DNA from 2 places in the Mesorhizobium sp. B2-5-11 genome. Region 2 is predicted to be linked to the other one. Evidence: predicted binding sites of a transcription regulator. Region 2 holds the regulator's gene; the other holds the start of a gene.

Region 1 (8,146 bases), on a different contig from region 2:
CGAGGCCGGGATCGCCTGGTTGATGTCGAAGGAATTGGCGAGCCCGCGCATCTTGGCGGTCCCCGGCATGAACTGGGCGATTCCTTCGGCGCCGACCGGACTGACGGCGTTGGGATCGAACCGACTTTCCTTCCAGATCAGCCGGGCGAAGAAATCCCTGGGCAGGCCGTTCTGGTCGGCATGGGCCTGGATCAGGTTGCAGACCTTGTCGATCAGCCGCTGCTTGGCCGATTGCGGCGGATCGGCCTGGACCAGGGTGGGCCACCCGCACAGCAGGATCAGCGCCACCGGGAGGAAGCGCAGCATTCGACCTACTCTGCCGCGGCCTTGCCGCGACCAAATCGTTGTTCGATATAGTCGGCGACCATCTTTTCGAAATCCTGCGCGATCGACGGTCCGCGCAGCGTCGCCGCCTTCTTGCCGTCGACGAAAACGGGCGCTGTCGGCGTCTCGCCGGTGCCGGGCAGCGAAATGCCGATATCGGCATGTTTGGACTCGCCCGGGCCGTTGACGATGCAGCCCATCACGGCGACCTTGAGGTTCTCGACCCCCGGGTATTTCTCACGCCACGCCGGCATGTTCTTCCTGAGATCGGCCTGGATGTTCTGGGCCAGTTCCTGGAACACGGTCGAGGTTGTGCGGCCGCAGCCGGGGCAAGCGGCGACGATCGGCACGAATTGCCTGAAACCCATGGTCTGCAGCAATTCTTGCGACACCTGTACCTCGCGCGTGCGATCGCCATTCGGCTCCGGCGTCAGCGATATGCGGATGGTGTCGCCGATGCCTTGCTGCAACAGTATGCCCATGGCGGCGGATGAGGCGACGATGCCTTTCGAGCCCATGCCGGCCTCAGTGAGGCCGAGATGCAGCGCATGGTCGGAACGGCTGGCGAGCTCGGTGTAGACGGCGATCAGGTCCTGCACGCCGCTGACCTTCGCCGAGAGGATGATCTTGTCGCGGCCAAGGCCGATCTCCTCGGCCATCTCGGCCGAGAGGATCGCCGACTGCACGATCGCCTCGCGCGTCACTTGCTGTGCGGTCAATGGAAAGCCGCGGGCTTGGTTGTCGTCCATCAGCCGGGTCAGGAGTTCCTGGTCGAGCGAACCCCAGTTGACGCCGATGCGCACCGGCTTGTCATGCTTGATCGCCATCTCGACGATTGCCGCGAACTGCCGGTCCTTCTTGTCCTTGAAGCCGACATTGCCGGGATTGATGCGGTATTTGGCCAGCGCCTCGGCGCAGGCCGGATGATCGGCCAGGAGCTTGTGGCCAATATAGTGGAAGTCGCCGACGATGGGCACGTTGATACCGAGCCGCGCCAGCCGCTCCCGGATGCGCGGCACGGCGGCGGCGCTTTCATCGCGGTCGACGGTAATGCGCACGATCTCGGAGCCGGCGCGGTGCAGCGCCGCGACCTGGGCGACCGTCTGGTCGACATCGGCGGTATCCGTATTGGTCATCGACTGCACGACGACGGGAGCACCGCCGCCAACCACCACGCCGCCCACATCGACGCCCACCGAGGTGCGGCGCGGGAAGGGAAAGGAATAATATCCGGTCATGCCGGCAGCCTTTAATCTCTGGAGCGCCGCGCGTCCACTTGGACCCACAAAAGCGCGCTCCGGGCCGATGCGCTGAAGTCCGGGCATGAGGTGGAGGAGCAAAGATGGCTTGTCAATGGCGACAGGTCGCCACTGGCCGCAATCGATGCCGCCGCCGGTTGCTCGGCGCCCGACTTTTATCGCTCGCTTGCGTCGGCCAATCGGCTACCTGGCGATTGGCAGGCCCCATCGCTTTGTCTTTCCCGGAACGAGTCCGTCATTTCGGGGAGGAGCAAGGAGAAGAGCGACGCAGCGCAGTCCCAGAATCCAAGCCCTGACCTCAGAGCGCCGCGGCAAGGCGGAATTCTGCTCCGCTGCACTCTTCGGTCAGTTACGGTAAAGGGGAGCCGCGACGAGCTTCGCCCCTGCTCGTCCTGGGACTAGGAAGTCGGAAGGCCTCTGCCTGGTACGAATATCTGTGATGGTCGACCTGAAACCGAAGATCAAAACCACCAGTCCGGCGGCAATTGCCGCCGGCAGGAAAGACCCGAATGGTGAGCGGTTATGTCAGTGGGGCATCAATGCGTCGTGGGTTTGGCCCTCAGTTTTTCAATCTCGTCCTTGATTGCCAGCTTGCGTCGCTTGAGATTCACGATTTCGAGGTCGTCCACCGACGGGTGATTCATCGCGTCATCGAGCTCGCGTTCGATGTCGCCGTGTTTCCGCTGCAACTCATCAAGATGGGATGCAAGAGACATGATTGGTTCTCCCTTTCATGATTTCCTCGATTGCAGCCGCCAAAGGCGCGTCCACCGCAGGCTCGCTCTGTGACGGCACAATGACAGTGTGCCACCTTCGCGCAGCGATGTCGAATGATCCGTGGTAGCATTCCACGACAACGTGAAATGTGATATGGGCTGCGCGCCGGTGGTAGAGAGTGCCACCCCCCGCCCAATCAGGCCCAGCTTTGGGCGCCGCAGACGTGCAGACGGTAGAGAATGTCCGATCAGGAACAGGCCGATATTCGCCTCGAATTTTCCCGGCTGAAGCAGGAACACGCCGATTTCGACGCCGCGATCAATGCGATGATCGCCATGAACTGCGACCCGCTGCAGATCCAGCGCATGAAGAAGAAGAAGCTTGCGCTGAAGGATCGGCTGATGAAGCTGGAAGACAAGATCATCCCGGACATCATCGCCTGACTTCAGGTCCAGGCCGCGATCGAAAGCCGCGCCGCGCGTTCGCGCAACAGGGCCAGGAGTTCGCCTGTCTTCTCCTGCGACGTGTCGATGGGCACCACTAGACACATCGTCGCCTCGACGGTGCCGGGTGCTGAAAACACCGGCGCGGCGAGGCATTTCGTATAGGCGTCGACGAGCCCCGAAGTGATGCAATAGCCGGTGGCTCGCGCCGTCGCTATGTCGGCGATGAAATCGTCCAGACGCAATCTGCGGCCATCGGGCAGCATAAGGTCGTCTTCCGATATCATGGCTTCGATCCGGGCCTGTTCGAGGCCGGCGAGCAGCAGCCTGCCTGACGCGGTCCAGGGCAGCGGAATCTGCAATCCGGTGGCGGAGCTGATGCGGAACGGCCGGGTGCCCGGGCTCGAGTGGACGATCGTGTAGCGGCCGCTCTGCAGCATGCACAGTTCGGAGGTCTCACCGGTCTCGCGCGACAGGTTGTCGACCTCCTGGCGTCCTCGCCTCAAGAGGTCGTTGCCGCGCACATAATCCATTCCATAGAGATAGAGCTTCTTACCGAAATAGACGCGGTTGCCGTCGCCGGCCATCTCCAGGAGGCCCGCATCGACCAGCGATCGCACCAGTGTGTAGGTGGTCGAACGCGGCGCGTTGACCCCCTTGGCGAGGTCGCCGATACCGATGGCGCGCTGCGTCGAATGAAGGAACTCCAGAATCTCGAGCACCCGGTTGAGGCCCTTCTCCCGAGAGACCGAAATCTTTGCGTCCGCTGAGACCGCCAAGGCGCTGCCATCTTGCATTGTCGATTCCTGATGTTAGTATCTGTCTTGTACAGGATACACTCGTCCCTTGTAAGAGACAATTTCTGTAACGATCCGGGTGCGCGTATTGCCTGTGCGTAGGGGAACACAACACGAAAGGAGGTCGCTGTGGACGACACATCCAAAAGGCGTGATTTTCTGAAACTGGGTATGGCCGGACTGGCAACGGCCGGCGTCATGAGCGCGGCGGCAACGGTCGACGTCCAGAAGGCGGCGGCGCAGGCTGCGCCCGATAGCCTGCTACGCACCGTGCTGGAGCGCGGCAAATTGATTGTCGGCACCGGAAGCACCAATGCGCCATGGCATTTCGAGAACGATGCCGGCGAACTCGTCGGCATGGACATCACCATGGGGCGCATCCTGGCAAAGGGCTTATTCGATGACCCGGCCAAGGTCGAGTTCGTCATGCAGGACCCGGCGCAGCGCATTCCGAACGTGACGACGAACAAGGTCGACATCACCATCCAGTTCATGACCATGACCGCGCAGCGCTCGCAGCTGATCAACTTCTCCAGGCCTTACTACGTCGAGGGCGTCGCCTTGCTGACTTTGCCCGGCGCCGAGAACAAGACCTTCGACAAGCTGCTTGCCGCAGGCTCCGCGACGCGCGTTTCCATCCTGCAGAATGTCGACGCCGAATCTTCGGTGCATTTTGCCTTGCCGGAGGCGCAGGTGATGCAGATCGATACACAGGCCAACGTGCTGCAGGCATTGGAATCCAAGCGTGCCGATGCCGCTGCCGTCGACCTCTCCACCGTGCGCTGGCTCGCCTCGCGCAATCCGGACAAATACTTCGATGCCGGCAAGAGCTGGTACTCGATGCTTTATGGCGCGGCGCTCCGGCAAGGCGATCTCGATTGGCTGACCTTCGTCAACCAGACCTTCACCATCGCCATGTTCGGCCATGAAACGGCGCTCTATGACGCCGCGTTCAAGGACTATTTCGGGCAGGAGCCGCCGGCGCGCCACCCCGGCTTCCCGGTTATCTGACGTCATCGGCGGAAGGGCGCCGACCCTTCCGCCTTTTTTCCTGGCGACGCGGCCAGCTTTGCGTCACATCGGGAGCACTGAGGCCGACGCATGGGTTATGCGCTCAATTTCAACCTGATCTGGCGGCATTTCGACAAGCTGTGGGGCGGTCTGCTGCTCAGCCTGGAGCTCGCCGTCATCTCGATCGCCATCGGCATCGTCATCGGCCTGGTCCTGGCGGTCTGGTACGTGTCGGCCGGACGCATGGTGCGCGGCATCATTGCCGCCTATGTCGAATTCATCCGAAACGTGCCGCTGATCCTGCTCGTCTATCTCGTCTTCTACGGTCTGCCGACCGTGGTCGACATCGCCTACAGCGCGCAAACCTCGTTCGTCGCCACGCTGGCGCTCTACAGCGGCGCCTATCTGGTCGAGGTGTTCCGCTCCGGTCTCGAAGCGGTGCCGCGCGGCCAGCTAGACGCCGGCAAGGCGATCGGCCTGACGCCCTGGCAAAGGCTGCTCCATGTGCGCCTGCCGACCATGCTGCGCATCACGCTGCCGGCGCTTTCCAACACTTTCATATCGCTGTTCAAGGATACCTCCGTCGCTTCGGTCATCTCGGTGCCCGAACTGACCTTCGGCGCGCAATGGATCAACTTCAACACCTTCCGCATCGTCGAGGTCTATCTCGTCGTGACGGCGATGTATCTGCTGACCGGCTACGCCCTGCTTTACGCGCTCCGGCTCGTCGAACGCTGGTTCAAGGTGGTGCACTAGCATGCTTGGCCAGATCGCCTACGCCTTGCCTTTCCTGGCTCAGGGTTTTGCGCTGACGCTTTGGGTGTCGCTGCTGGTCGTGACGTTCTCGCTCGTCGCCGGTGTCGTCCTTGGCGTCGGCCTGGTCTATGGCCCGGCGCCGGCGCGCTGGGCGGTGCGCATCTTCAGCGACACTATTCGCGGCATACCGATCCTGGTGCTCATCTTCTTCGTCTACTACGGGATGCCGGCCGTCGGGCTTCACCTGCCGTCCTTCTGGGCTGCCGTGCTGGCGCTGACCTTGTTCAAGACAGCCCAGGTCGTCGAATATCTCCGGGGCGCCGTCGGCTCCATCCCGAAGGGACAATCGGAGGCGGCAATGGCGATCGGCCTGACCTTCCGCCAGCGGCTGGCCCATGTCATCTTTCCGCAAGCGTTCAGGCGTTTCCTGCCGCCCTGGATCAATGGCGTCACCGACGCGGTCAAGGGCAGCGCGCTGGTCTCGCTGCTCGGCATCACCGATCTCATGCAGGCCATCAACCAGGTCATCGGCCGCACCTATGAGGCCATGCCGCTCTACATCCTTGGCGCCCTCATCTACTTCGCCGTCAACTATGCGCTTTCGCTTGCCAGCAGGCGGCTGGAGCGGCGTTTCTCCTTCATCCGGGAATAGCAATGTCCACAAGCTCGAACGATGCCCCGGCCCTTCTCGACATCCGCGATGTGTCCAAATCCTTTGGCGCCGTCCAGGTCCTGCGCTCGGTCAGCCTGCGCGTGGCGCGCGGCGAGGTGGTGACGGTCATCGGGCCCTCGGGCAGCGGCAAGACCACGCTGCTGCGCTGCGTCAACTTCCTGGAGAGCTATGACAGCGGGTCCATCCGCATCGACGGCAAGGAGGTCGGCTTCCGAGAAACCGGAGCCCGCCAGCGCCGCAGCGAACGCGACCTTGCCGCGATGCGCGCCGAGACCGGCATGGTGTTCCAGAGCTTCAACCTGTTTCCGCATCTCACCGCCGCCGGCAACATCATGCTCGGCCTCACCAAGGTGCGCGGCAAAAGCACCGTGGAGGCGCGCACGATTGCCGAACACTGGCTCGGCCGCGTCGGTCTTGCCCATAAGGCCGACAGCCTGCCGGCGGAGCTCTCCGGCGGCCAGCAGCAGCGCGTCGGAATTGCGCGCGCCGTGGCCATGGGGCCGAAAATCCTGCTGCTCGACGAGATAACCTCCGCCCTCGATCCGGAACTCGTCGGCGAGGTGCTTGAAGTGGTGCGCAGCCTCGCCGAGGACGGCATGACGATGGTGATGGTCACGCATGAGATGGCCTTTGCCCGCGACGCCTCGAGCCGCATCGTCTTCATGGCCGATGGCGGCGTCGGCGCCGTCGGCCCGCCGAAGGAGATCCTTGCTGCGGACGCCGACAATGAGCGTCTGCGCAATTTCCTGGCGCGCTTCCGCGCCTCGCACTTCTGACATCGGATGGTTGACGCCATCCCAAGGAGCCTTCTTCCATGACGCCTTACACCAGGCTCGCCGAACTCGGCCTCACATTGCCCGAGCCGCCGACGCCCATCGCCAACTTCGTCACCCATGCCGAGAGCGGCCGGCTGATCTTCCTGTCCGGCCAGGGACCGCTGCGGGCCGACGGCACGCTCTGCACCGGGAAGGTGGGCGAGGATGTAACGGTGGAGCAGGCTTATCAGCATGCCCGCCTTACCGGCCTCAACCTGCTTGCCGTCATGCATGCTGCCGCCGGCGATCTCGGCCGCATCGTGCGCGTCGTCAAGCTGCTCGGCTTCGTCAACGCCACGCCGACCTTCAGCGACCACCCCAAAGTGGTGAATGGCTGCTCCGATCTTTTCGCCGACGTTTTCGCCACGATCGGCGGGCATGCCCGCTCGGCGATCGGCGTCGGCTCCTTGCCGGGAAACATCACCGTCGAAATCGAAGCGGTCGTCGAGATCGCTGCCTGATCTGTCATCCACGGGATTGCTCACATGAAAACATATTCAGACACCGGCTCCAACACCACGATCCGCGAACGGCTCGGCCTTCGCCCGATCATCAACGTCTCCGGCACGATGACGGCGCTCGGCGCGTCGATCATCGTGCCTGAAGCGATCAGCGCCATGTCTGAAATGGCATCGCAATGGGTGGAAATGGACGATCTGCAGCGCGCCGCAAGCGCCGTCGTCGCGCGCCTCACCGGTGGCGAGGCCGGCTTCATCACCGCCTGCTGTGCCAGCGGCATCACCATGGCGATCGCCGGCGCGATGACGGGAACCAACCTGCTCGCCATCGAACGCCTGCCGGACGACACCGGCGACCTCAAGTCGGAGGTGATCATCCAGCTTGGCCACATCGTCAACTACGGTGCCCCGATCGACCAGTCGGTCCGCGTTGCCGGCGCCAAGGTGGTGCCCGCCGGCACGGTCAGCGTCACGCAGGACTATCATGTGCGCGACGCGATCAACGAGCGAACGGCGGCAGGCCTCTACGTCGTCGCGCATCACACGGTGCAGTACGGCATGCTGTCGCTGGAGGAATTCTGCGAAATCTGCCACGCCAGGGGCGTGCCGGTGATCGTCGACGCGGCTTCCGAATATGACCTGCGCGGCTTCCTGGCGCGTGGCGCCGACATCGTCATCTACAGCGGCCACAAATTCCTGAGCGGCCCGACCAGCGGCATCGTCACCGGACGCAAGGATCTGGTGCGCGCCGCCTATCTGCAGAACCGCGGCGTCGCCCGCGCCATGAAGGTCGGCAAGGAAAGCATCGCCGGCACCATGGCCGCGCTCGAGGCATGGGAGAAGCGCGACCACGCCGGCATCCGCCGGCGCGAAGAGGCCGCCCTCAACCTTTG
Region 2 (8,146 bases):
AATGACGCGGCGATCGCCAAGCTCAATCCCGACGTCAAGCTTCCCGACCAGGCGATCGCCGTCGTGCATCGCTCCGACGGTTCGGGCACCACGTTCAACTTCAGCTACTACCTGGCCGACGTCAGCGCCGACTGGAAGTCGAAGGTCGGCGTCAACACCGCGCTCGAATGGCCGGTTGGCATCGGCGCCAAGGGCAATGAAGGCGTCGCCAACAACGTCTCGCAGACCGGTGGCTCGATCGGCTATGTCGAATACGCCTACGCCAAGCAGAACAAGTTGACCTATGCCGACATGATCAACAAGGACGGCAAGAAGGTCGAGCCGACGGCGGCGGCGTTCTCGGCGGCGGCGGCCAATGCCGACTGGAGCTCGCAGCCTGGTTACGGCGTCATCCTGGCCAACCAGCCGGGCGCCGAATCCTGGCCGATGACGTCGGCGACCTGGATCCTGGTCTACAAGAAGCCCGGCGACGTGGCGGCGACCGGTGAAGCGCTCAAGTTCTTCGCCTGGTCCTACGCCAAGGGCGACGACATGGCCGGGGCGCTGGACTACGTTCCGATCCCCGACGCGGTCGTCAAGAGCGTCGAGGACATGTGGGCCAAGGACATCGTCGGCGAAGACGGCAAGCCGCTCTATTCCGCCATGTAATCCCTGCTGAACGAGGAGGGCGCTTCACGGCGCCCTCCCTGTCTTCCTTGAAACGCGAGGGCCAGATGACCGCCGTCTCCGAAGCCATGCCATCGTCGGCCGCCATGCGGGCCAGGGAAGCGACGGTCCGACGCTTCGCGCTCACCGATACGATTTTCCGGACGGCGACACGCTTTTCCGCCATCCTCGTCCTGCTCATCCTCGGCGGCGTGGCGATTTCGCTGTTTGCCGGCTCGTGGGAAGCGCTGTCGAAATTCGGGTTCTCCTTCCTGACGACCGAATCGTGGAACCCGGTCACCGAGAATTTCGGAGCGCTGGCCCCGATCTACGGAACCATCGTCACCGCCGCCATCGCTATCCTGATCGCCGTTCCCATCGGCATCGGCATCGCCATCTTCCTTACCGAACTCTGCCCGCGGCCACTCCGGCGCCCCATCGGCATCGCCGTCGAGCTGCTTGCCGGCATACCCTCCATCATCTACGGCATCTGGGGCCTGTTCGTGTTCGCGCCGTTCCTGCAGACGACGGTGCAGCCCTTCATCATCAAGCTTTTCCACGACGTGCCGGGACTCTCCAGCCTGTTTGCCGGCCCGCCCTACGGCATCGGCCTTCTGACCTCGGCGCTGATCCTTGCCATCATGGTCCTGCCCTTCATCACCTCGATCACCAAGGATGTCTTCGACACGGTGCCGGCGGTGCTGAAGGAATCGGCCTACGGCATCGGCTGCACGACCTGGGAGGTCACGCGCCGCGTCGTCATCCCCTATACCCGCGTCGGCATCATGGGCGGCGTCATGCTCGGCCTCGGCCGCGCGCTCGGCGAAACCATGGCGGTAACCTTCGTCATCGGCAACGCCCACCGCATCAGCGCCTCGCTGTTCGCGCCCGGCACGACGATCTCGGCGACCATCGCCAACGAGTTCACCGAAGCCGACGGCGATCTCTATACGTCTTCGCTGGTGGCGCTCGGCCTGATCCTGTTCGTCATCACTTTCCTGATCCTTGCCCTTGCGCGCTACATGCTGCTGCGCATGGACAGCCGCACGGGAGCCTGACCGATGTCGACGGCCACATCGCTTCACAATCGACGCAAGCGCAGGAATGCCGTGATGATGACGCTATGCGTCGCGGCGGCGGGCATCGGCCTGGCCTGGCTGGCGCTGATCCTCGGCGCACTGCTCTATAAGGGCCTGTCGGGTGTTTCGCTCTCTGTGTTCACCGAAATGACACCGCCGCCCGGCGATGCCGGCGGCCTGCTCAATGCCATCTACGGCAGTATCATGATGACAGTCATCGCCGTCATCGTCGGCACGCCGATCGGTGTCCTCGCTGGGACCTACATGGCCGAATATGGCCGCTTCTCGCGCCTCACCACCGTCGTGCGCTTCATCAACGACATCCTGCTGTCGGCACCCTCGATCATCGTCGGCCTGTTCGTCTACGAGCTGCTGGTGCGGCCGATGGGACATTTCTCGGCGATTGCCGGTGCCGTCGCACTGGCCATCCTGGTCATCCCGGTCGTCGTTCGCACCACGGAGGACATGCTCAACCTGGTGCCGAACGCCCTGCGCGAGGCCGGCGCCGCGATCGGCGCGCCGCGCTGGGTGGTCATCCGCTCGGTCGCCTACCGTGCGGCGCTGTCGGGCATCGTCACCGGCATATTGCTGGCCATCGCCCGCATTTCCGGCGAGACGGCGCCGCTGCTCTTCACGGCACTCAACAACCAGTTCTGGTCGAGCAATCTCAACGCCCCAATGGCCAGCCTGCCCGTCACCATCTTCCAGTTCGCTCTCAGCCCCTACGAGGAATGGCAGCAGCTGGCGTGGACCGGCGCACTCATAATCACCCTTACGGTTCTCGGGCTGAGCATCTTCGCCCGCAGCCTTACCGGACGCAGAGAGGACAGATGAAACCGATGTTGTCCACCGAGTTGAATACGCCCGAAGTCGCGGTCGAGAAAGCCAAGATCGAGGTCAAGGGCCTCAATTTCTACTATGGCCAGTCGAAGGCGCTGAAGGATATCAGCCTGTCGCTGCCCGAGCGCAGCGTCACCGCCTTCATCGGGCCTTCGGGCTGCGGGAAGTCGACGCTGCTGCGCGTCTTCAACCGCATCTACGAGCTTTACCCGAGGCAGAGCGCCGAGGGCCAGGTGCTGCTCGACGGCCAGAATATCCTCGACCGCTCGCAGGATCTCAACCTGCTCAGGACCAAGATCGGCATGGTGTTCCAGAAGCCGACGCCGTTCCCGATGTCGATCTACGAGAACATCGCCTTCGGCGTCAGGCTCTATGAGAAGCTCAGCAAGGCGGAGATGGACGGCCGTGTCGAGCAGGCGCTGAAGCGCGCGGCACTGTGGAGCGAGGTCAAGGACAAGCTCAACGCCAGCGGCCTCAGCCTTTCGGGCGGCCAGCAGCAGCGCCTCTGCATCGCCCGCACGGTGGCGGTGAAGCCGGAGGTCATCCTGCTCGACGAGCCTGCCTCGGCGCTCGATCCGCTGTCGACCGCCAAGATCGAGGAGCTGATCGACGAGTTGCAGGCCGATTATACGATCGTCATCGTCACCCACAACATGCAGCAGGCGGCGCGCGTGTCGAAGCAGACCGCCTTCATGTATCTGGGCGAGCTGGTCGAGTTCGACCGCACCGAGAAGATCTTCACGTCGCCCCGCGAGAAGCGCACGCAGGACTATATCACCGGCCGCTTCGGCTGATCCCAGGCATACGAGGACCAAGATCATGGCCGAACACACAGTCGCAGCCTTTGACGAAGATCTCGGACAGATCAGCAGGCTGATCCGCGACATGGGCGATCTCGCCTCATCGATGGTCGGCGGCGCGACCAAGGCGCTCCTGAATTCCGACAACGCGCTCGCCCAGAGCGTCGTCTCCGACGACGCGATCATGGATGCGCGCCAGCGCGAACTCGACGACCGCGCCATCACCCTGATCGCCAAGCGGCAGCCCATGGCGGACGATCTGCGCCATGTCGTCGGCTCGATCCGCATGGCGGGCGATCTCGAACGCATCGGCGATCTCGCCAAGAACATCGCCAAGCGCGTCGGCACCGTCGGCCTTGCCGCCACGCCGCGCGACCTGTCGCACTCCATCGACGCCATGGCGCAGCTTGTGCTGATCCAGGTGCAAGGCGTGATCGAGGAGTATGCGGCGCGCGATGCCGCGGCACTTGCGAAGCTGCGCGCCGACGATGAACGCATCGACGTCAAATACACGTCGGTCTTCCGCGAGCTGCTGACCTACATGATGGAGGATCCGCGCAACATCACCGCCTGCACGCATCTTTTGTTCTGCGCCAAGAATCTCGAGCGCATCGGCGATCACGTGACCAACATTGCCGAAAATGCCTATTATGTGCTGACCGGCACGCAATTGCCCGCCAATCGCCCGAAGCAGGACGAGACGGCGATGTCGGCGCCAGCGGCTTGACGGCAGGGGTGACCAGTCGATGATCGCGCCACGCATCATGGTGGTGGAGGACGAGGAGCCGCTGGGTGTGCTGCTCCGTTACAATCTGGAATCGGAGGGTTATCAGGTAGAGGTGGTGACGCGCGGCGACGAAGCCGAGATCCGCTTGCAGGAGAATGTCCCTGACCTTCTTGTGCTCGACTGGATGGTGCCGGCGGTTTCCGGCATCGAGCTCTGCCGCCGTCTCCGGATGCGGCCCGAGACCGAGCGGCTGCCGATCATCATGCTGACGGCGCGCGGCGAGGAAAGCGACCGGGTGCGCGGTCTCTCCACCGGCGCCGACGACTATCTGGTCAAGCCGTTCTCAACGCCGGAATTCATGGCACGCGTCAAGGCGCTGCTGCGCCGCGCCAAGCCCGAAGTTCTGTCCAGCGTGCTCAAGGTTGGCGACATCGTGCTCGACCGTGAATCGCACCGGGTCTACCGCAAGAAAAGCGAGATCCGGCTCGGGCCGACCGAGTTCCGCCTGCTCGAATTCATGATGCGACATCCCGGCCGCGTGTTCTCGCGCAGCCAACTGCTCGACAATGTCTGGGGCGAAACGATCTATATCGACGAGCGCACCGTGGACGTGCATGTCGGCCGGCTGCGCAAGGCGGTCAACAATGGCCGCATGCCTGACGTGATCCGCACCATTCGGGGCGCGGGGTATGCGATTCGCGAAGACTAGGGATATGTCACGCAACGTTCTCGCCCACGCCTGATTTCGCCTGTGCCCCCGGCGCGAAAATCTCCTGGTCGACGAAGGTCAGCGCGCGCATGGCGCAGCCCTCGCGGATCAGTGGCAGTTCGTTCGGCTCGGTGTCGAAGGAAATCGATTTCGAGTGCTGGCCGCCGGCGGTCTGGGCAATGGCCTCGCGCAGAGCCGGCTCGATCAGGTCGAAGGCGGCGGCGCTGACGCCGACCATGGCGACCGGCGCCGGATCGATCAGCGCGAACAGGCTGCCAAGGCCGTAACCCAGCGCCTCGCCGGCCTTGCGGTAGGCTTCGCGCTCCGGCCCGTCCTTTTCGCGCGCCGAGGCCGCCAGGGTGCGCATGTCGGCGTCGCTGACGTCGACGGGCTCGGTGTCCTCGCCAAGCTGCCTCGCGTTGCGCCAGATGGCATAGTTGCCGGCATAGGCCTCGACGCAGCCGCGCCGCCCGCAGCGGCAGAGCGCCCCGCCGGGGCGATGGATCATGTGGCCGAACTCGCCTCCGGATGAATGGGTGCCGGTGAACAGTTCACCCTTCAGCACCAAGCCCATGCCGATGCCGTGCGACAAAAGGATGGCGATGAAGTCGTCGCGGTAGCGCTGGGGATCGCGCCAGCGCAGCGCCACCGCCATCATGTTGCAATCGTTCTCCATGGTGGCGGGAATGCCGAACTCGGCCTCCAGTATGTCGGCGAAGGCGATGTCGGTCTGCGGCGTGATCGGCGACCACAGCATGGTGCGCGCATCCGTGTCGGTGATGCCCTGGATCGCCAGCGCGATACGGGCGATGCTGCCGACGTCGAGGTCGGGATCCTCGAACCGCCGCCTGACGATGGCCACGCATTCGCCGATCAGCGCCTCGCGCGACAGGGTGAGCGTGTCCAGCCGGCGCTGCTCTTCAGATATCACCTGGCCGGCATAGTCGATGACGGCGACGGAGAGAAAATTCAGCGACAGCACCACGGTCATCACCGCCGCGGCTTCAGGGTTGAGGCTGAGGCCGACCTGCGGCCGGCCGCGTTTCAGCGCACCGGCCTCGCTCGGCTTGCTCTGCGCCAGGATGCCTTCGCCAATCAGGTCGGAGGAGATCGCCGATATGGTGGAATGGCTGAGCCCGGTGGTCGCGGCAATCTCGGTGCGCGAGGGCTGCCCGGCACGGCGCACGGCCGCGATCACCATCGCCCGGTTGCGTCGGCGCAAATCGTCGTGGCGGATTCCGACCGACATGTTTCTCGCATCCTCCCCGTCGCCGCGTTCTCTCCCCAGGATCCCGACGACCGTCAAATACTGGCAGAACCGGCCTTGGCTGTCATTATTTATTCCGGAGCTCGAAAAAAATTCACGAGGACATCAAAATACATCAGAATCGACGTTGACAGCGTTCCGACGATGGACCAGTGTTTTTTCGAGGCTCGAAAAAATAGAGCCTTGTGCCGGCCTACGGGCCTGTTTGGTCGCGCCATACGCGGCGCAGGGAGGATTAAGATGAAGAGATTCACAGCCGCCATCCTGGCGGGTGTCGCCATGTCGCTGACGCTCGCGTCGGTCGCGCAGGCGAAGGACAAGGTCATCGGCGTTTCCTGGTCGAACTTCCAGGAAGAGCGCTGGAAGACCGACGAGGCCGCCATGAAGAAGGCGATCGAAGCCGCCGGCGACAAGTATATTTCCGCCGACGCCCAGTCCAATCCCGGCAAGCAGCTCACCGACGTCGAGAGCCTGATCTCCCAGGGCGCCAATTCGCTGATCATCCTGGCGCAGGACGCCTCCGCCATCGGCCCGGCGGTGCAGAAGGCGCTCGACGAAGGCATTCCGGTCGTCGGCTATGACCGCCTGATCGAGAACAAGGACGTCTTCTATCTGACCTTCGACAACAAGGAAGTCGGCCGCATGCAGGCCCGCGAAGTGTTCAAGGTGAAGCCGGAAGGCAACTACGTCTTCATCAAGGGCTCGGGTGCCGATCCGAATGCCGATTTCCTGTTCTCGGGCTCCATGGAAGTGCTCAAGGACGCCATCGACAGCGGCAAGATCAAGAATGTCGGCGAAGCCTATACGGATGGCTGGCTGCCGGCCAATGCGCAGAAGAACATGGAGCAGTTCCTGACCGCCAACGACAACAAGGTCGACGCGGTCGTCGCGGCCAATGACGGCACTGCCGGCGGCGTCGTCGCGGCGCTGACGGCTCAAGGCCTGGCCGGTACCGTTCCGGTCTCGGGCCAGGACGGCGACCACGCGGCGCTGAACCGCATCGCGCTCGGCACGCAGACCGTGTCGGTGTGGAAGGACGCGCGTGAACTCGGCAAGAATGCCGCCGAGATCGCCTCGCAGCTGGCCGACGGCAAGAAGATGACCGATATCGCCGGCGTCAAGGACTTCACAACGCCCGGTGGGAACACCGTCAAATCGCTGTTCCTGACCCCGGTTGCGATCACCAAGGACAATCTCAACGTCGTCATCGACGCCGGCTGGATCAAGAAAGACGAGGTCTGTGCCGGCGTCGCGGCGGGCAGCGTAGCGGCCTGCAACTGATCTTCCATTTCATGCGATGAACGCCGCGGCTGCCAAGCCGCGGCGTTTTTTCAAGAAAATTTGTTTTTCCGCCCCGGGCGGGTAACTTCTAGGCTGGCTTCCGGCATCCCGCATCGGACGGGCAGGCCGGCGGGAGAAAATCATGACCGATACGACGTCCAACCCGCAGGCCGACACCGCGCGTGCGTCGGAACTCGGCGCCGTCGCCCGGTTCCTTAAGGCGACCGAGATCGACACGCGCATGCTCGGCATGATCGGCGCGCTGCTGCTGATCTGGATCGGGTTGCATGTCTTGTCCAGCCTGCGTCTCGGCGTCAATCCGCTCGATTTCGACAGCCGTACCTTTCTCACGCCGCGCAATCTGTGGAACCTGTCGGTGCAGACCTCGGCCGTCGCCATCATGGCCTGCGGCATGGTGCTGGTCATCGTCATGCGCAATATCGATCTGTCCGTCGGTTCCGCCGAAGGGTTGATCGGCATGGTCATGGGCTTCGCCCAGGTGCATTTCCTAGTGCGCTTCGTCGGGCTTGAGCTTGGCAACCCATGGATCTGGGTGCTGGCGCTGGTCATCGGCCTGGTGCTCGGTCTGTTGATCGGCGCCTTCCAGGGCTTTGTCATCGCCTATCTCGAAGTGCCGGCCTTTATCGTGACGCTGGGCGGGCTTCTGGTCTGGCGCGGTGCGGCATGGTGGGTTACCAGCGGCCAGACGGTGGCGCCGCTCAACGCGACGTTCCAGCTGATGGGCGGCGGCCCGGCCGGATCGATCGGCGCGACCTGGAGCTGGGTGGTCGGTATCGC

Evidence for each region. The regulator PhoB, encoded in region 2, activates phosphate uptake and scavenging genes when phosphate is short. The targets are predictions, from matches to a motif close to TGTCATNNANCTGTCAT.
Region 1: FJ490_RS07185 (YdcH family protein) is a predicted target of PhoB. The motif match lies at 2,369-2,385, and genes of this name have one in related genera.

Annotation. Positions count from the first base shown of each region.
Region 1 is NZ_VFUK01000002.1:18,983-27,128, forward strand. Features, by position in the region: gene FJ490_RS07175 (lytic transglycosylase domain-containing protein) at 1-306, opposite strand, end outside; gene ispG (flavodoxin-dependent (E)-4-hydroxy-3-methylbut-2-enyl-diphosphate synthase) at 312-1,562, opposite strand; gene FJ490_RS07185 (YdcH family protein) at 2,120-2,299, opposite strand; gene FJ490_RS07190 (YdcH family protein) at 2,540-2,743, shown strand; gene FJ490_RS07195 (IclR family transcriptional regulator) at 2,746-3,540, opposite strand; gene FJ490_RS07200 (transporter substrate-binding domain-containing protein) at 3,670-4,551, shown strand; gene FJ490_RS07205 (amino acid ABC transporter permease) at 4,642-5,307, shown strand; gene FJ490_RS07210 (amino acid ABC transporter permease) at 5,309-5,959, shown strand; gene FJ490_RS07215 (amino acid ABC transporter ATP-binding protein) at 5,962-6,756, shown strand; gene FJ490_RS07220 (RidA family protein) at 6,795-7,256, shown strand; gene FJ490_RS07225 (aminotransferase class V-fold PLP-dependent enzyme) at 7,281-8,146, shown strand, end outside.
Region 2 is NZ_VFUK01000016.1:28,457-36,602, forward strand. Features, by position in the region: gene pstS (phosphate ABC transporter substrate-binding protein PstS) at 1-648, shown strand, start outside; gene pstC (phosphate ABC transporter permease subunit PstC) at 714-1,703, shown strand; gene pstA (phosphate ABC transporter permease PstA) at 1,707-2,558, shown strand; gene pstB (phosphate ABC transporter ATP-binding protein PstB) at 2,555-3,358, shown strand; gene phoU (phosphate signaling complex protein PhoU) at 3,384-4,091, shown strand; gene phoB (phosphate regulon transcriptional regulator PhoB) at 4,111-4,800, shown strand; gene FJ490_RS29835 (ROK family protein) at 4,808-6,049, opposite strand; gene xylF (D-xylose ABC transporter substrate-binding protein) at 6,308-7,348, shown strand; gene FJ490_RS29845 (sugar ABC transporter permease) at 7,491-8,146, shown strand, end outside.